Regions from separate parts of the Metabacillus mesotrionivorans genome, predicted to be linked through region 2. Evidence: riboswitches for the same ligand, from Rfam matches in the RefSeq annotation. Region 2 holds a riboswitch; the other holds the start of a gene.

Region 1 (7,999 bases), on a different contig from region 2:
TCGATTCTGTCAGTGACCTTATGCCGACAGCCTTTTCAATTGCCTGCTCCAAGTCTTCGAGCAGATCGTCTATATGTTCAATGCCAACAGAGAGCCTGATTAAATCCTCTGTTACGCCTGATTTTCTCAGGCCGTCAGCGTCGAGCTGCTGATGTGTCGTGCTTGCCGGATGAATGATGAGGCTCTTTGCATCCCCTACATTTGCAACGTGTGACCACAGCTCCGCAGAGTTGATCACTTTAGCCCCTGCTTCGCGTCCGCCTTCAATGCCGAACACCACGACTGCACCAGCTCCCTCCGGCAAGTATTTCTCAGCAAGTGCCCGGTCCGGATGCTTTGAATCTTCAGGATAGAGAACCCATTTAACTGCAGGATGTCCATTCAGATAGTATACAACCTTCCTCGTATTCGAGATATGCTCTTTCATTCTGACATGCAGCGTTTCAAGACCGAGGTTAAATTGAAAAGCATTAAACGGGCTGAGTGCAGGACCAAGATCTCTCAGCAGCTGCACTCTGGCTTTTACAATATAAGCCGCTTCCGGAAGGGCTTCTGCGTAAACCAGGTTATGATAGCTTGGGTCAGGTGTGGTGAAACCCGGGAACTTTCTGCTGTTCCAGTCAAATTTCCCTCCATCTACAATGACGCCGCCAAGCGTTGTGCCATTTCCAAGCAGCCACTTCGTCGCAGAATGAACAACAATATCAGCCCCGTGTTCGAGCGGGCGGCACAAATACGGCGTGGCGAATGTATTATCTACAATCAGCGGAATGCCGGCCTCATGTGCAATTTTTGCAACGGCTTCTATATCCAGCACTTGAAGACTCGGGTTGCCGATTGTCTCGGCAAAAATCGCCTTCGTTTTTTCTGTAATCGCGCTTCTGAAATTTTCCGGGTTCTCCGGATTAACAAATGTAGTTTCAATGCCGTATTTAGGCAAGGTCGTCTGGAAAAGATTATAGGTTCCCCCGTAGAGACTCGATGCGGACACGATTTCATCCCCGGCACCGGCAATATTCAGAATCGAGAGGGTGATGGCTGCCATACCGCTTGCTACCGCAAGACTTCCGACACCGCCTTCAAGTTCAGCGATGCGCTCCTCAAGGACGGAGGAAGTCGGATTATGTATACGCGTATAAATGTACCCCTGTTCTTTTAATGCAAATAAGTTTGAAGCGTGCTCAGTGTCATTAAAAACGTATGCATTAGACTGATAAATCGGAACAGATCTGGCGCCTGTTCCAGGATCAGGCTTTAGCCCTCCATGAATGTTGACGGTCTCCAAACGGTACTTTTTTCGAGTCATGATTCATTTCTCCTCCTAAATTAAAAAAATAAAAAACCCCTTCAAAGAAGAGGCGCGCATCCCGGTCTTCTTATCTTTCAGAGCATATCCACTCTGCTGGAATTGGCACCGTGATTTACTCGCTGTATCCGGTTGCCGGGCTTCACAGGGCCAGGCCCCTCCACCGCTCTTGATAAGATTTCTTATTATTCCTATTGGGATTGTATCATTTTATTTCTTCTTAAGTCAATTATTCGTTTGAATTTTTAGAAAATTATTTGCAGAGCTGAATGAGTGACTCTACTCGAAGTATATTTCTGAATGAGCCTTTAGCCTCCATAGCTCCAAGTTTTACAAGCTGCAAAAGCCTGATTGGCGAATGAAAGCAATCTTGAAAATGCCTTTCTTCCCCAACAATCTGCACATGAAAGAGTTCATCATCACTGCTTACATGACAGTTGCCTTTTTGCAGAACGAGAGTGGATTTTTGATTGAGGTTTTTAACCCAGAACTCAATTCTTACGTTTTCGTTTGGAAGCAGCGGCTGTATAAAACGGGCATTATTCATTTTTTCGGCAAAAAAGGTCAGATCCATTGTTTCTCCCCATTTCCGTTCAAGTGGTTATAGGAGAAATTCTATTTTTCCACACTTTTCCCTTTTAGAAAGCTTCGACATATTCCTTGCCTCAGTAAGACAAAATCTTTTCTTTTTCTATTTCCCAAGAAATATGTCAAATGCCGCCCTCATCAGGCGGCATATTCTTTCAATATTTGATAGAGATGTTCGACAGAATGAAAGGCATACGTTTTGCTGATCAATCTTCCTTTTTCAAAAATAAGCAGGCAGGGAACACTTTCGATTTCCCAGGCAGACGCCTGCTTCGGAAGATAATTCAGGTTGGCCATCTTTATTTCAAGGGCAGGCAGCATCGCCTCAACTACTGTCAGCATCTTTTTAGCGAGCTGACATGTTCCGCAAAAGGGTGTATATAAATAAAGAATGGCAGTATCCCTCTCTGCGAGTCTGCTTACCTGCTCTTCATTGCATTCAATCATTGCCTTTTCACAAACTCCCTTTATAAGTATTTCGCATGCACATCAATGTTTGCACTCAGCAGCACAGCTGCGACATGCTGATCAGGTGCAGTGGCAACTTCCCTGTACATTTTGTCGATAAACAAATGCGCAGCCTCGGGAAATTCACGTTTGAACTGTTTTCTCAGGCGATCCCCGGAATCATCAGAATCCACAAGCACATAAACATCACGGCTGAACAGTTCATCCACCATTTCATCAAGCCGTGTCAGACTGATTGTGCCATTTGTACAAATAATTTCAACCGGTTCGTTGACAACATTTAATACTTTTCGCTTATCAGATGTTCCTTCAACAATTATGACTTTTTCAACCTCAATTGCAGACATCGCCATCACCTATTCAGTTAGAGTATATGTTATCTATAACCTATTCGAAACGCATGAGGTTGTTTCCTTCTGACCTTAAAAACAGGCCGGAACAACAGGAAAAGGCAGTGGAACATTCCACTGCCAAGTCATCAGCACCAGCCGTTTTCTTCGTCACAATCGACATACTTCTCATCTTGTTTAGATAGAACGTCTGCATACTGAAAAAAGGAATGATTTTCTTCTTCATATCCATTTTTCAACGACACCTGACCGTCCGGGCCAAGTGACATCGAGCCGATTTGCTCTTTTTCAAAAAACAGATTCATTTGCCCGCCTTCAAATCTGCCGGTGACGCGGTCTGTAATATCCAGCCGTTTCTTTTCAAATGACATGCTGAAACACCCTCCTTTTTACTGTTTAGGGTGTCCAGAAGGTGAATGGATTATCAGTCTTCGTTTGTCATTTCTTCGTATTGCTCAGCTGTCATCAAGTTGTCTACATCACCTGCATTGCTTGGCTCAATGACAATCATCCAGGCTTTTTCATATGGAGAATCATTGACAAATTCAGGGCTGTCATCAAGGTCTTCATTAATTTCAACAACTGTTCCGCTGATTGGCGCATACAGCTCAGATACTGTTTTTACAGACTCAACGCTGCCGAATGGCTCGTCTGCTTTAATTTCGTCGCCTACTTCAGGAAGTTCAACAAACACAATATCTCCAAGCTCTGATTGTGCAAAGTCCGTAATCCCGATGCGTACTTTATCGCCTTCAACTTTAACCCACTCGTGTTCTTCAGAGTAGCGAAGTTCTTTTGGTGTGTTCATGTTTTCTACCTCCAACTGATTATCGTGTTTTATTTGTAAAAAGACTAAAAGGGTAAGTCTTCTACTTCTATAGCCAGGTTTCTTTAAACTGATCTTCTTTAAATCCGACAGTTGTCTTGCTTCCGTCCGTTGTCAGCGGGCGTTTAATCAGCATGCCGTCAGATGCCAGAAGTCCAAGAAGTTCATCTTCGGACATGGAGGATAATTTATCCTTCAGGCCAAGCTCACGGTATTTCTGACCGCTTGTGTTAAAGAATTTTTTGATCTCCAAGCCGCTTGAATCAAGCATTGATTTCAGCTCTTCTTTTGACGGCGGATTTTCGACAATATGTATTTCTTGTGCCTGCAAATGGTGATCTTCTAACCACTTTTTTGCTTTCCGGCATGTCCCGCATTTCGGATACCAGTAATATTTAAGCGCCACTCTTTTCACCACCTGCAACCGTAATTGAACAACATTATTTTACCACATTCTTTTTGACAAGCATAATGACAAGCATCGTCATTCTGCCATCTATTATCTTGGCCTTTTTTTCCGCAAAAATCATCAAAAAGACCTTTTCTTTTGAAAAAGGCCTTTTTGAAAGGTATTTATTACGCGCGGTATCCGTTCTCTTCGATCAGTGCAGCAGCGATTTCGCGCTTTTTGGCAATAACATTGATCGGCGTGTGGCGCGTGAATTTTCTTAATGCAGAGATCATCATGCGGAGAGTGTCTCCCTGTTCAATCGCAACAAGCGATTCTTTAGCATGCGCTTCAATTTCGTTGAATGCTTCCTGGCAATACACTTGCGTGTAAAGAAGTTTTTGAGCACTCTTTGCTTCGCCATACTTGTTGATTGCCTTTTCCGTGCGGAGGATGGCAGATTCCATAGCGTATACACTGCTCACGATATCAGCAATGTTCACTAAAACTTCCTGTTCCTTCTGCAGGGACTGGCCGTATTTCTGAGCAGCAAGTCCAGCAATCATTAAACCGATTTTCTTTGCATTTTTCAGAAGATGCTTTTCTTGCTCCAGAACGCCGTCTCCCGGTTCTTCTGGCATAAGCATCATTAACTCTTCCTGAAGAGCCTGTGCTTTTTGAAGAAGCGGCAGTTCACCCTTCATTGCTTTTCTTAAATATGTGCCGGGAACGAGAAGACGGTTGATTTCATTCGTCCCTTCAAAAATACGGTTAATACGTGAGTCGCGGTATGCTCTTTCTACTTCGTACTCAGCCATGAAGCCGTAGCCGCCGTGAATCTGAACGCCTTCATCAACGACATAGTCAAGCGTTTCAGAACCGAGGACTTTATTCAGTGAACACTCAATCGCATACTCTGCAATAGATGCAGCAACTTCTTTTCCGTCCTTGACTTCCTCAGGAGTCAGGCGGCTCATGCGGTCTTCAAATAATCCAACTGTACGGTACACTGAGCTTTCCATTGCATATGTTTTTGAAGCCATGTTTGCCAGTTTTTCCTGGATGAGCGAAAAGCTGCTGATTGGCGTTTTGAACTGCTGGCGCTGGTTGGCATATTCAACAGATACGTCAATAATGCGTTTAGATCCGCCGATTGTTCCGACAGCAAGCTTATAGCGTCCGATGTTTAGAATGTTAAAGGCAATAACGTGGCCTTTTCCAAGGTCTCCAAGAAGATTTTCTTTAGGAACAAGCGCATCTTCTAAAATAAGCGTTCTTGTAGATGAACCTTTGATTCCCATTTTCTTTTCTTCCGGACCGGTTGATACTCCAGGGTATTCTTTTTCTACGATAAATGCCGAGAAATGCTCGCCGTCAACCTTTGCATACACAACAAACACATCTGCAAAGCCGGAGTTTGTGATCCACTGTTTTTCACCGTTCAATACATAATGCGTGCCTTCTGCGTTAAGCTTTGCCGTCGTTCTGGCACCAAGGGCATCTGAGCCTGATCCCGGTTCAGTCAGTGCATAGGCTGCAATGCGCTGACCTGATGCTAGATCTGGAAGGTACTGCTGCTTTTGCTCTTCGCTTCCGAAAAGAACGATTGGCAGAGATCCGATACCGACATGCGCACCGTATGAAAGAGAGAAGCTTCCTGCACGGGCAAATTTTTCAGTAATCAGCGCAGAGCTGATTTTATCAAGGCCTAGGCCGCCGTATTCTTCAGGTACGTCAGCACCTAGAAGGCCAAGGTCGCCTGCCTGCTTCAATAGTTTGACAGACTTATCAAACTGGTGATTCTCAATATCTTCAAGTTGAGGAAGTACATCATTTACGACGAAATCCTCCGTCGTTTTGGCAATCATTTTATGCTCATCTGTGAAATCCTCTGGCGTAAAAACACTTTCAAATGTCACATCATCAAGTAAAAAGCTTCCGCCCTTGATTAGATTTTCAGTTGTTTTTGACATTGCTTGTTCCCCCATTTTCCTGATTTTTTAAGCCTTACACTAATTCAAATACTCCAGCTGCACCCATTCCGCCGCCGATGCACATTGTGACAACTCCGAATTGCTCGCCGCGGCGCTTCATTTCGTGAATAAGGGAAAGGGTTAATTTAGCTCCCGTACACCCAAGCGGATGACCGAGCGCAATTGCTCCTCCATTGACATTCACTTTCTCTTCATCGATCCCAAGAGCTCTTATGACTTGAATAGACTGTGAAGCAAATGCTTCATTTAATTCAAAAAGTCCAATATCAGACAGGCTTAAACCTGCAGCTTTCAGTGCACGAGGAATGGCTTCGATCGGGCCGATTCCCATTACTTCAGGAGGAACTCCGCCTACTGCAAAGGAGCGGAATTTCACGAGTGACTCCAGTCCAAGCGCATCCGCTTTTTCACGGTCCATGACCATTACAGCAGCAGCACCGTCGCTCGTCTGCGAGGAATTTCCTGCTGTAACGGATCCTTTCACATTGAATGCAGGTCTTAATGTTGAGAGAATCTGCATAGTCGTTCCAGGACGGACACCCTCGTCTTTTGAGAACTGGAACGTCTTTTCGCGGAGCTTATGATCTGCTCCAACACTTCTCTGTGTAACCTCTACAGGTACGATTTCATCGTCAAACTTGCCCTCTGCAATAGCTCTTGCCGCTTTTTCATGGCTTCTTACTGCAAAGGCATCCTGCTCTTCGCGGCTGACTCCGTATTTTACAGCTACCTGCTCTGCCGTATGGCCCATTCCCATGTAATACTCAGGCGCACTTTCAGCAAGCACTGCATTCGGACGGACAACGTGGCCCATCATCGGCACCATGCTCATTGATTCGGCTCCGCCTGCAATGGCTGTATCCGAGTGGCCAAGCATGATTTTTTCCGCTGCGTAAGCAATACTTTGAAGACCGGACGAACAGTAGCGGTTGACTGTAATTGCCGGTACTGTATACGGCAATCCCGCAAGCGCGCCGATGTTTCGTGCAAGGTTCAGCCCCTGCTCTGCTTCAGGCATCGCACATCCAATGATCAGATCATCAATATTTCCTTCGTATCCGCCAGCACGCTTAAGTGTCTCTTTTACGACTAGCGCTCCAAGATCATCTGGTCTTACGGCTGCTAGTGACCCTTTTTTTGCTCTTCCGACAGGTGTTCTGGCACCTGCTACAATGACCGCTTCTCTCATGACAGTGCACCCTCCTAGTTACGTAATGGTTTTCCTTTTACAAGCATGTGCTGCATTCTTTGCTGAGATTTGCCTTCCTTCACGAGACTCAGGAACGCCTCTCTTTCAAGATCAAGTAAGTACTGTTCATCTACTTCCGTGCCAAATGGCACTTTGCCTCCCGCAATGACATAGGCGAGCTTTTGGGCAATTTTCAAATCGTGCTCTGAAATATATCCTGACTGAAGCATGGATTGTGCTCCAAGAAGAAGGGCAGCATAACCTGTCTCGCCTACGACAGGTACCTTTTTGCGTACAGGTGCCTTATAGCCGTTATCAGACAGCTGCAGAACTTTCTGCTTTGCATCATAAATGAGGTGATCCCCATTGAAGCTTACAGAATCTTTTTCATTCATAAAGAAGTTTTCTTTTGCTTCAGCTGCAGAAGAAGAAACTTTAGCTGTTGCAATCGTTTCAAATACTTTATTGGCTACGTTCTGCAGATCGAAATCGACGCCTTTTGGAACGCTGTTGAGAAGTTTAATGTAAAGCTCTTTATTGCCTCCGCCGCCCGGGATCAGGCCTACGCCGGCTTCAACAAGTCCCATGTACGTTTCGCTTGATGCCTGAATGCTTGCAGACGGAAGACAGATTTCGGCTCCTCCGCCAAGTGACATGCCAAATGGAGCAGCAACGACCGGCTTTGGACTGTATTTGATTTTCATCATAGCCTGCTGGAAGTGGCGGACAACCATGTCAACTTCAAAGTAGTTGTCATCCTGAGCTTCCATCAGGATCATGGCAAGGTTCGCACCGACGCAGAAATTTTTGCCCTGATTGCCGATGACAAGCCCTTTAAAGTTCTTTTCAACTTCATCCACGGCAAAATTAATCATCTGGATAATATCTAG
Region 2 (7,999 bases):
GTGCTCTTCTCTTGAGGTGCCCCGCATCTACAGCGAGCTTCCCCGCTCGTTTATGACAGTAACACCCGGAATACGCATGAGCGGTGATGCAGTAAATGACCAGGTCAGGGTGGCTACTCCTGAAAAAGCGAGAGAGCTCGGGTCAACTGCCATTGTGGCAGGACGGAGCATCACCAAAGCACCGGATCCGCTTGCCGCCTATACACAAATGAAAAACGCCTGGGAGGGACTGCCTGTATGAACCATCAAATTGCCGAACAACTGCTGACAATCGAAGCTGTATACCTTAGCCCTAATGATCCGTTTACATGGTCAAGCGGGCTCAAATCACCGATCTACTGCGATAACCGCCTGACGCTCTCTTATCCGGAGGTAAGAAAAAACATTGCAGAAGGTCTGTCCGCTCTGATCAGAGAGCATTACCCTCAAGCTGAAATGATTGCAGGCACGGCTACTGCAGGAATTCCTCATGCTGCATGGGTAAGCGATCTGTTGAATCTGCCGATGTCTTATGTGAGAAGCAAGCCGAAAGGGCACGGAAAGGGAAATCAGATTGAAGGGAAGGTCCGCGAAGGCCAGAAAGTGGTTGTAGTGGAGGATTTGATTTCAACCGGGGGAAGCGTGATTACAGCCGTCAGAGCGCTTAGAGAAGCCGGCTGTGAAGTCATCGGCGCTGTCTCCATTTTCACATACGAACTTCAAAAAGGGACAGAGATGCTTGAGGAAGAAGGAATCCATTCAGTTTCATTGACGGACTATTCTTCTCTTATTGAAACAGCTCTGAAGAAAGGTTCCATTCAAACAGAAGATTTAGCCAAGCTGAAGAAATGGCGTGAAAATCCATCTTCCGAAGAATGGCTGAGCGTATAAATAAAAAAGGCATCAGGAGCAGCTGATGCCTTTTTTATTTCCATATCAGCATGCTGCCGGAAAAACACAGTATGCTGATCAGCAAACAGCCAATTCTGAATCCTTTTTGCTGCCATGGCGCAGGCAGCAGTTTCCCGCTGAGTTGAAATCCCGCAAAACCGATCATCCCGAAGCCTTTCATCACTCCGCGTTCCTCTTTCATTTTTTCAAAAATGGCTGGGTCATCAAACTCCATTGCCGCATAAGCTAATGAAAATCCGCCTAAAGCATAAAAAACGGCAGCTGCACTTAACAAAATAAAAATAACTCTCACCTCTCGGAACGAACTTTACTACACCTTATTCAAACCCTGTTAATCTAGCACTTTTTTATAATTAGCTCTAAAAAAAGAGAGGTTTTTAATTCCGATAGCAAAACTATGATTGACATAGTCTGCAATTGTGATAAAATTTAGAAAAATATAATAAACTTATCCAGAGAGGCGGAGGGAACTGGCCCGGTGAAGCCCGGCAACCTGCATGCGTGCAAGGTGCTACATCCAGCAAAATGAAACCCATTTTGGAAGATAAGGTTGATGCCTGAACAGTCTTTCAAACCGGAAGGCTTTTTTTAATGGGTAAGAAACGGGGGACCACTGTGGGTACTGATCAGCAACTTGACGCGGTCATCGACAGGCTGAAGGAAATGCTTAAAACTATGAGCTATGGTTCCGTCACACTGATCGTTCAGGACGGAAAAGTAATTCAGCTTGAAAAAAATGAAAAAATCAGAATGAAATGAGGATGCTGACCGGATAAACCGGAGGCGTTTTAACAAAAGAGGGCTCGTGTCCTAATGTTAAAAGCTTTTTATGCGGGACCTGAAAAGTGAGGAGAAGATCAGCATGCTGACATACAAAACATGGCATGAGCATGAACAGAATTTTGAAACAGACGACGGATACAGCGGAGCATTGAATGTGCTTAAGTGGGCTTACGGGCATTACGGGGAAGAGATTGTTTATGCCTGCAGCTTTGGCATTGAGGGCATTGTTCTCATTGACCTGATTTCAAAAGTAAATCCGGAGGCGGCGATTGTTTTTCTTGATACAGATGTTCATTTCAAGGAAACGTATGAAACCATTGAACGTGTAAAAGAAAAATATCCCAAGCTCCGAATTAAAATGAAAAAACCTGCCCTTACTCTTGCTGAACAGGCTGAACAGCATGGAGATAAGCTGTGGGAGACGAATCCGAATCAATGCTGTGCAATCAGAAAACTTCAGCCGCTGAATGAAACACTCTCTCAGTCAGAAGCGTGGATATCAGGGCTTCGGAGAGAGCAGTCTGAAACCAGGAAACATGTCCAATTTATCAATAAAGACGACAAGTTTCAGTCGGTAAAAGTCTGTCCTCTCATTCACTGGACATGGAAAGATGTCTGGCGCTATGTTCATAAAAATGACCTCCCGTATAATCCGCTCCACGATCAGGGATACCCGAGCATCGGCTGTTTCCACTGTACGCAGCCTGCGTTCAGTGCAGACGATCTGCGCTCAGGCAGATGGAGCGGCCAGGGCAAAACAGAATGCGGCCTGCATGGATAAGGGGGGATTGCCGTGCTTGAACTGGGTGCGCTTGCCATCAGTCTCTTCTTCGCCATGAATATTGGAGCGAGCGGAGCCGCTGCTTCCATGGGAGTAGCTTACGGTTCCGGCGCAGTTCCTAAAGCCAGGCATGCCCTTTTAATATGCGCCGTTGGTGTTTTTGCAGGCGCGTATCTTGGCGGCGGAGAGGTTGTTAAGACAATAAGTGCAGGGATTATTCCGCAGGATATCATTAATGTGAAGATTGTTCTGATCATTATTTTGTCTGCGACAAGCTCGCTGTTTCTTGCAAACCTGCTGGGGATCCCGCTTTCAACAAGCGAGGTGACGGTTGGCGCCGTTGTGGGAGTGGGTATTGCCTATCAGGTACTATTTATAAAATCACTGCTTGTCATCATGATGTTCTGGGTGATCGTTCCCGTTGCAGCTTTCGGAATTGCCTGGCTGTTCGGGAAAGGTCTATATAAAGTTCAGCACAAGCCGTTCTTTAAAGACCGGCCGCTCCTTACAGGCATCCTGATCCTGGCCGGATTTTTCGAGGCTTTCTCAGCCGGAATGAACAATGTGGCAAACGCAGTAGGGCCGCTTGTCGGGGCCGGACTGATTTCGGTGCCGGACGGGACGCTGCTCGGAGGAGCATTTGTTGCTCTTGGCGCGATTTTACTCGGCAAAAAAGTGCTTGAAACAAACGGAAAGAAAATTACCAGATATTCAAAGCCTGAAGGCATTCTGATATCTGGTACAGGAGCGGGACTTGTGATTGCCAGTTCCATTTTCGGACTTCCCGTTCCCCTGACGCAGGTGACCTCCTCAGCTATTATCGGACTTGGAATGGCGAAAAGCGGAAGCGAGATCCTTCAAAAGCACATCGTGAAGAAAATCATCCGGATCTGGATTGTCTCGCCGCTGTTTTCACTTGCCATATCGTATATGCTAGTCAAACTGTTTTTAGAAAAGGATATGTATTCTCTTGTCGTTCTTCTGAGTGTCATGCTGGCAACCCTTGGTACACTGAGCCTGATGAAGGCGATTCGGGATGAAAAGCGTGCCGTGCATGAAGAAGGCGGAGGCATTTAACGGTAAAACCAATTAAAAAGGTCAGTTTAGGAGGAAAAATAAATGAGTTTACAGCCTCATGGCGGAGTATTAGTTGATGTATACAATCCTGATGTCAGCATACAGGAAATCAAACAGGTGATTGAAATTGATGCAATGGCCCTGAGCGATCTGGAATTGATCGGAATCGGAGCCTACAGCCCGCTTACGGGTTTTTTAACAAAAGCGGATTATGATAATGTAGTCAGCAGCATGAGGCTAGCAGACGGCACGGTCTGGAGCATTCCGATCACGCTTCCGGTATCCAGAGAAACAGCAGCGTCGCTGAAGACAGGAGACAAAGCAAAGCTTCAATATGACGGTGTAGTGTACGGTCTGATTGAAATCGAAGATCTCTTTGAGCCGGATAAAACGAATGAGGCAATCAATGTTTACGGAACGGCAGATCTTGCCCATCCCGGAGTGAAAAAACTGCATGAAAGGGAAGACGTCTATGCAGGAGGCAAAATCACTCTGATCAAGCGTCCCGAGAAGCCGTTCAAAGAATATACGTTCGACCCATCAGAAACAAGAGCGATTTTCAAAAGCAAAGGGTGGAAAACCGTCGTCGGCTTCCAGACAAGAAATCCTGTACACAGAGCACATGAATACATTCAGAAAGCTGCCCTGGAAACGGTTGACGGATTGTTCCTGAATCCTCTTGTCGGGGAGACAAAATCAGATGATATTTCAGCAGAAATCCGCATGGAGAGCTATGAAGTTCTGCTTAAAAACTACTATCCGGAAGAACGAGTGGAGCTTGGCGTTTTCCCTGCTGCGATGAGATATGCAGGACCAAGAGAAGCCATTTTCCACGCGCTTGTCCGGAAAAATTACGGATGCACGCATTTTATTGTCGGAAGAGATCATGCAGGTGTCGGTGATTATTACGGCACATATGATGCGCAGAAGATATTTGAACAGTTTGAAGAAGCGGAGCTTGGCATTAAACCGATGAAATTTGACCACAGCTTCTACTGCAGCAAATGCGAAAGCATGGCTACAACAAAAACCTGTCCCCACGATAGCTCGGAGCATGTCATATTGTCCGGCACAAAGGTAAGACAGATGCTTAGAAACGGCGAAGTGCCGCCAAGCACGTTCAGCAGACCTGAAGTCATTGAAGTTCTGATCAGCGGATTAAAAAAAGAAGTCGTTTCGTAAGAAGGGGGAAACAGTGATGAGCAGCAATATCGTATGGCATGAGGCATCAATCGCAAAAAAAGAACGTCATGATAAAAACAAGCATCAAAGCTTTATCCTCTGGTTTACAGGGCTGTCTGCTTCAGGCAAATCGAGTGTCGCCAACGCCTTTGCAAGGACCCTGTTTGACCGCGGCGCCCAGGCATTTGTTCTGGACGGCGACAACGTGAGACATGGCCTGAACAGTGATCTTGGCTTCGGGGAAGATGACCGCAAAGAAAACATCCGCCGCATCGGCGAGGTTTCAAAGCTGTTTGTGGAAAGCGGACAGATTGTTCTGACGGCATTTATTTCACCCTACCGCGCTGACCGCGATCTAGTCAGAGGACTTGTCGGGGAAAATGAATTTCTCGAAGTCTATGTGAAATGTTCTGTTGAAGAATGCGAGAAGCGTGATCCTAAAGGACTTTATAAAAAAGCGAGAAATGAAGAAATCAAAAATTTTACGGGAATCAGCGCCCCGTATGAGGAACCTCTTCAGCCCGAAATCGTCCTGGATACCGAAAAGCACTCCGTTGAAGCGTGTGTCAAACAGCTGACGAAAGCGTTAATTGAAAGAGGCTTGATTTAAAAATAATTAAAAAAATGCTCCGTTTTCCTGATATAGTAGACTGTAAGAATCACTACATCACACGCCGAACGCAGCGAGGCAGTTTTCATATAAGTAAGGAGAGTCTATCAATGGGGAATGTTTATTTAGTAGGTGCAGGACCTGGTGATCCTGAACTGATTACATTAAAGGCTGTTAAATGCATTCAAAAGGCCGATGTCATCTTATATGACCGCCTTGTGAACAAAGAGCTGCTTGCCTACGCGAAAGAAGGTGCTGACCTTATTTACTGCGGAAAGCTGCCCGATTACCACTTAATGAAGCAGGAAACAATCAATCATTTTCTCGTCCGCTACGCTAAAAGCGGCAAAACCGTCACCCGTCTGAAAGGCGGAGATCCGTTTGTGTTCGGCCGGGGTGCAGAAGAAGCGGAAGCCCTTGTCAAACACGGCATCCCGTTTGAAATTGTACCCGGCATCACATCGGGAATAGCTGCTGCTGCATATGCAGGAATTCCCGTCACCCACCGGGATGTGAGTGCAAGCGTCGCCTTCGTTGCCGGGCACCATAAAAACGATGAAAAAGAAGACCAAAAGTGGGCAAGTCTTGCAAAAGGGATTGATACACTTGCAATTTATATGGGAGTGGGGAACCTGCCCTATATTCAAGAGCAGCTGCTGAAAAACGGGAAGTCCAAAGATACCCCTGCTGCGCTTGTACACTGGGGAACGACTGACGTGCAGAAGACTGTGACCGGAACGCTTGAAACGATTGCAGATATTGCCAGAACTGAAAAAATCACGAACCCGAGCATGATCATCATCGGAGAAGTTGTCCGCTACCGCGAAAAAATCAGCTGGTTTGAGGAAAAAGCCTCTGAAGCTGCCATAAGCGGGGTGCTATAGGATGAAACAGGCTGTTTTATATGTCTGCCACGGCAGCCGCATCAGACAGGCCTGCGATGAGGCTGTCTCTTTTATCAGGCGGGTCCAGCCGCTCATCGAAGCGGATATTCAGGAAATTTGCTTTCTTGAACTGGCCGAGCCCTCGATTGAAGAAGGATTCGCTGCATGCGTCAAAAAAGGGGCTGAAAGAATTGCGATAGTGCCCCTGCTTCTGCTGACGGCCGCTCATGCGAAAGAAGATATACCAAAAGAAGTTGCAGAAGCTGCATCGCTTTTCCAGCATGTTGACGTAACATACGGAAAACCAATCGGTGTTCATGAAAAATTGGCTGAGAGTGTCTTCAAGCGAGTAACAGAACAGGGAGATCCCGGTCCTGACTCGCTGATTGTCATTGTCGGCAGAGGAAGCTCTGATCCGGATGTGGCAAAAGATTTAAAGGAAATCAGCCTGCTGGTAAAGGACCGTGCAGGCGGAAGCGAAGTGGAGACAGCCTTCGTGACAGCGGCAAAACCGAGTCTTGATGATATGCTTGACAGGGTTTCAGGCATGAATGATAAACGCATTTTTCTTGTGCCTTATCTGCTCTTTACAGGTCTTGTCATGAGAGAGGTTATGAGAAAGGCACTGTCTGTCCAGCACCCGGATTTAACGGTATGCAGATACCTCGGATACGACAGCGGGGTTGAGGAAGTCTTTACAGAGCGGGTGCAGGAAGCCATCTCAAACCGGGACGGTGCATTTGACTTTATCTATGAGGGAAAATCATATGCTTCCATTAATGATTGATGTGAAAAACCGGAAAGTAGTCATTATAGGCGGCGGCAAAATCGCATGCAGAAGACTTGCCGTTTTTCTTGAGCAGGGAGCAGCTGTCACAGTTGTCAGCCCTGAGGCTGCTGCGGAGATTCAGGAGCTTCACCATGCAGGCACCATTACATGGAAGCAAAAAGAAGTTCAAAAAGAAGACCTTTCGGATGCATTCATAATCATAGCAGCTGCCGGAAGCAGGGAAGTAAATGCCTGGGCTGCAGAAGCAGCAGGAAAACATCAGCTTGTGAACATTGCGGGTGAAGCCGGACTCGGAAATGTACAAGTTCCCTCGATTAAAAAAAGAGGCAGGATTACCCTGTCGGTTTCAACAGACAGCGCAAGCCCTGCTTTAGCCAAAGAAATAGCCGATCATTTTGCCAGTCAGCTGAACGAACCATTCATCAGCAAACTGAACGAACTGCATGAACACCGGAAAAACATTCACGCATCTGATCTGAGCAGGGAAGAAAAAAAGAAATTTCTTAAAAAGCTGGCAGATGACTGCATGGAACTTTTATGAAAAAGCATCCTATCTAAGATTAACGGGTACGGTTCAGAAGGTGCTAAACAGGAAATCGCAAAGTCATTCGCACACCATTCAACAATTAGAATGGTGTGTTTTTTCATTTGTTTCATTTAAACAGAATATTGGACAATTATGGTAAAATAAAAATATCAGTTATTCTGTTATAGGGCTGTTTAATTGAAGTGTGGATTCAACTTTTTGTTCAGCAATCGGGCCAAATTGTGGAATAAGCAGCAATAATTGAAAAGGTTTCGAAGAGGTCATTATACTGCCATTATTCAAAAAACCAGTATAATGCTGGAAGGTATATCAATTCTTTTAAATACTGTAAAATTTAAATAGTAGAGAAAGAGAAAAACATATTTAAACTACAGAGGTGGCTTGCTTGCTAATAAAAGATTTAAAGAAACGTGCGTTATCAATGGTTCAAATTCCCAGTCATTTTCAACCTCTT

Evidence for each region. Region 2 has a riboswitch for S-adenosylmethionine ahead of ACTSEZ_RS04630 (YezD family protein). Riboswitches for the same ligand answer to the same signal wherever they lie in the genome.
Region 1: it holds a riboswitch for S-adenosylmethionine, as region 2 does, so the genes downstream of both, ACTSEZ_RS11015 (O-acetylhomoserine aminocarboxypropyltransferase/cysteine synthase family protein) here and ACTSEZ_RS04630 (YezD family protein) in region 2, are expected to answer to the same signal.

The regions. Positions count from the first base shown of each region.
Region 1 covers NZ_JBQMFF010000003.1:216,120-224,118, forward strand. Annotated here, with positions in the region: gene ACTSEZ_RS11015 (O-acetylhomoserine aminocarboxypropyltransferase/cysteine synthase family protein) at 1-1,306, opposite strand, end outside; SAM riboswitch class I at 1,374-1,485, opposite strand; gene ACTSEZ_RS11020 (hypothetical protein) at 1,560-1,880, opposite strand; gene ACTSEZ_RS11025 (thioredoxin family protein) at 2,033-2,341, opposite strand; gene ACTSEZ_RS11030 (toprim domain-containing protein) at 2,362-2,709, opposite strand; gene ACTSEZ_RS11035 (YusG family protein) at 2,841-3,083, opposite strand; gene gcvH (glycine cleavage system protein GcvH) at 3,137-3,520, opposite strand; gene ACTSEZ_RS11045 (arsenate reductase family protein) at 3,588-3,944, opposite strand; gene ACTSEZ_RS11050 (acyl-CoA dehydrogenase FadE) at 4,115-5,899, opposite strand; gene ACTSEZ_RS11055 (acetyl-CoA C-acetyltransferase) at 5,934-7,109, opposite strand; gene ACTSEZ_RS11060 (3-hydroxyacyl-CoA dehydrogenase/enoyl-CoA hydratase family protein) at 7,124-7,999, opposite strand, start outside.
Region 2 covers NZ_JBQMFF010000001.1:917,958-925,956, forward strand. Annotated here, with positions in the region: gene pyrF (orotidine-5'-phosphate decarboxylase) at 1-241, shown strand, start outside; gene pyrE (orotate phosphoribosyltransferase) at 238-870, shown strand; gene ACTSEZ_RS04625 (hypothetical protein) at 905-1,165, opposite strand; SAM riboswitch class I at 1,337-1,442, shown strand; gene ACTSEZ_RS04630 (YezD family protein) at 1,507-1,650, shown strand; gene ACTSEZ_RS04635 (phosphoadenylyl-sulfate reductase) at 1,754-2,455, shown strand; gene cysP (sulfate permease) at 2,510-3,532, shown strand; gene sat (sulfate adenylyltransferase) at 3,575-4,714, shown strand; gene cysC (adenylyl-sulfate kinase) at 4,731-5,324, shown strand; gene cobA (uroporphyrinogen-III C-methyltransferase) at 5,435-6,208, shown strand; gene ACTSEZ_RS04660 (sirohydrochlorin chelatase) at 6,210-6,995, shown strand; gene ACTSEZ_RS04665 (NAD(P)-dependent oxidoreductase) at 6,976-7,539, shown strand; gene ACTSEZ_RS04670 (YcdB/YcdC domain-containing protein) at 7,922-7,999, shown strand, end outside.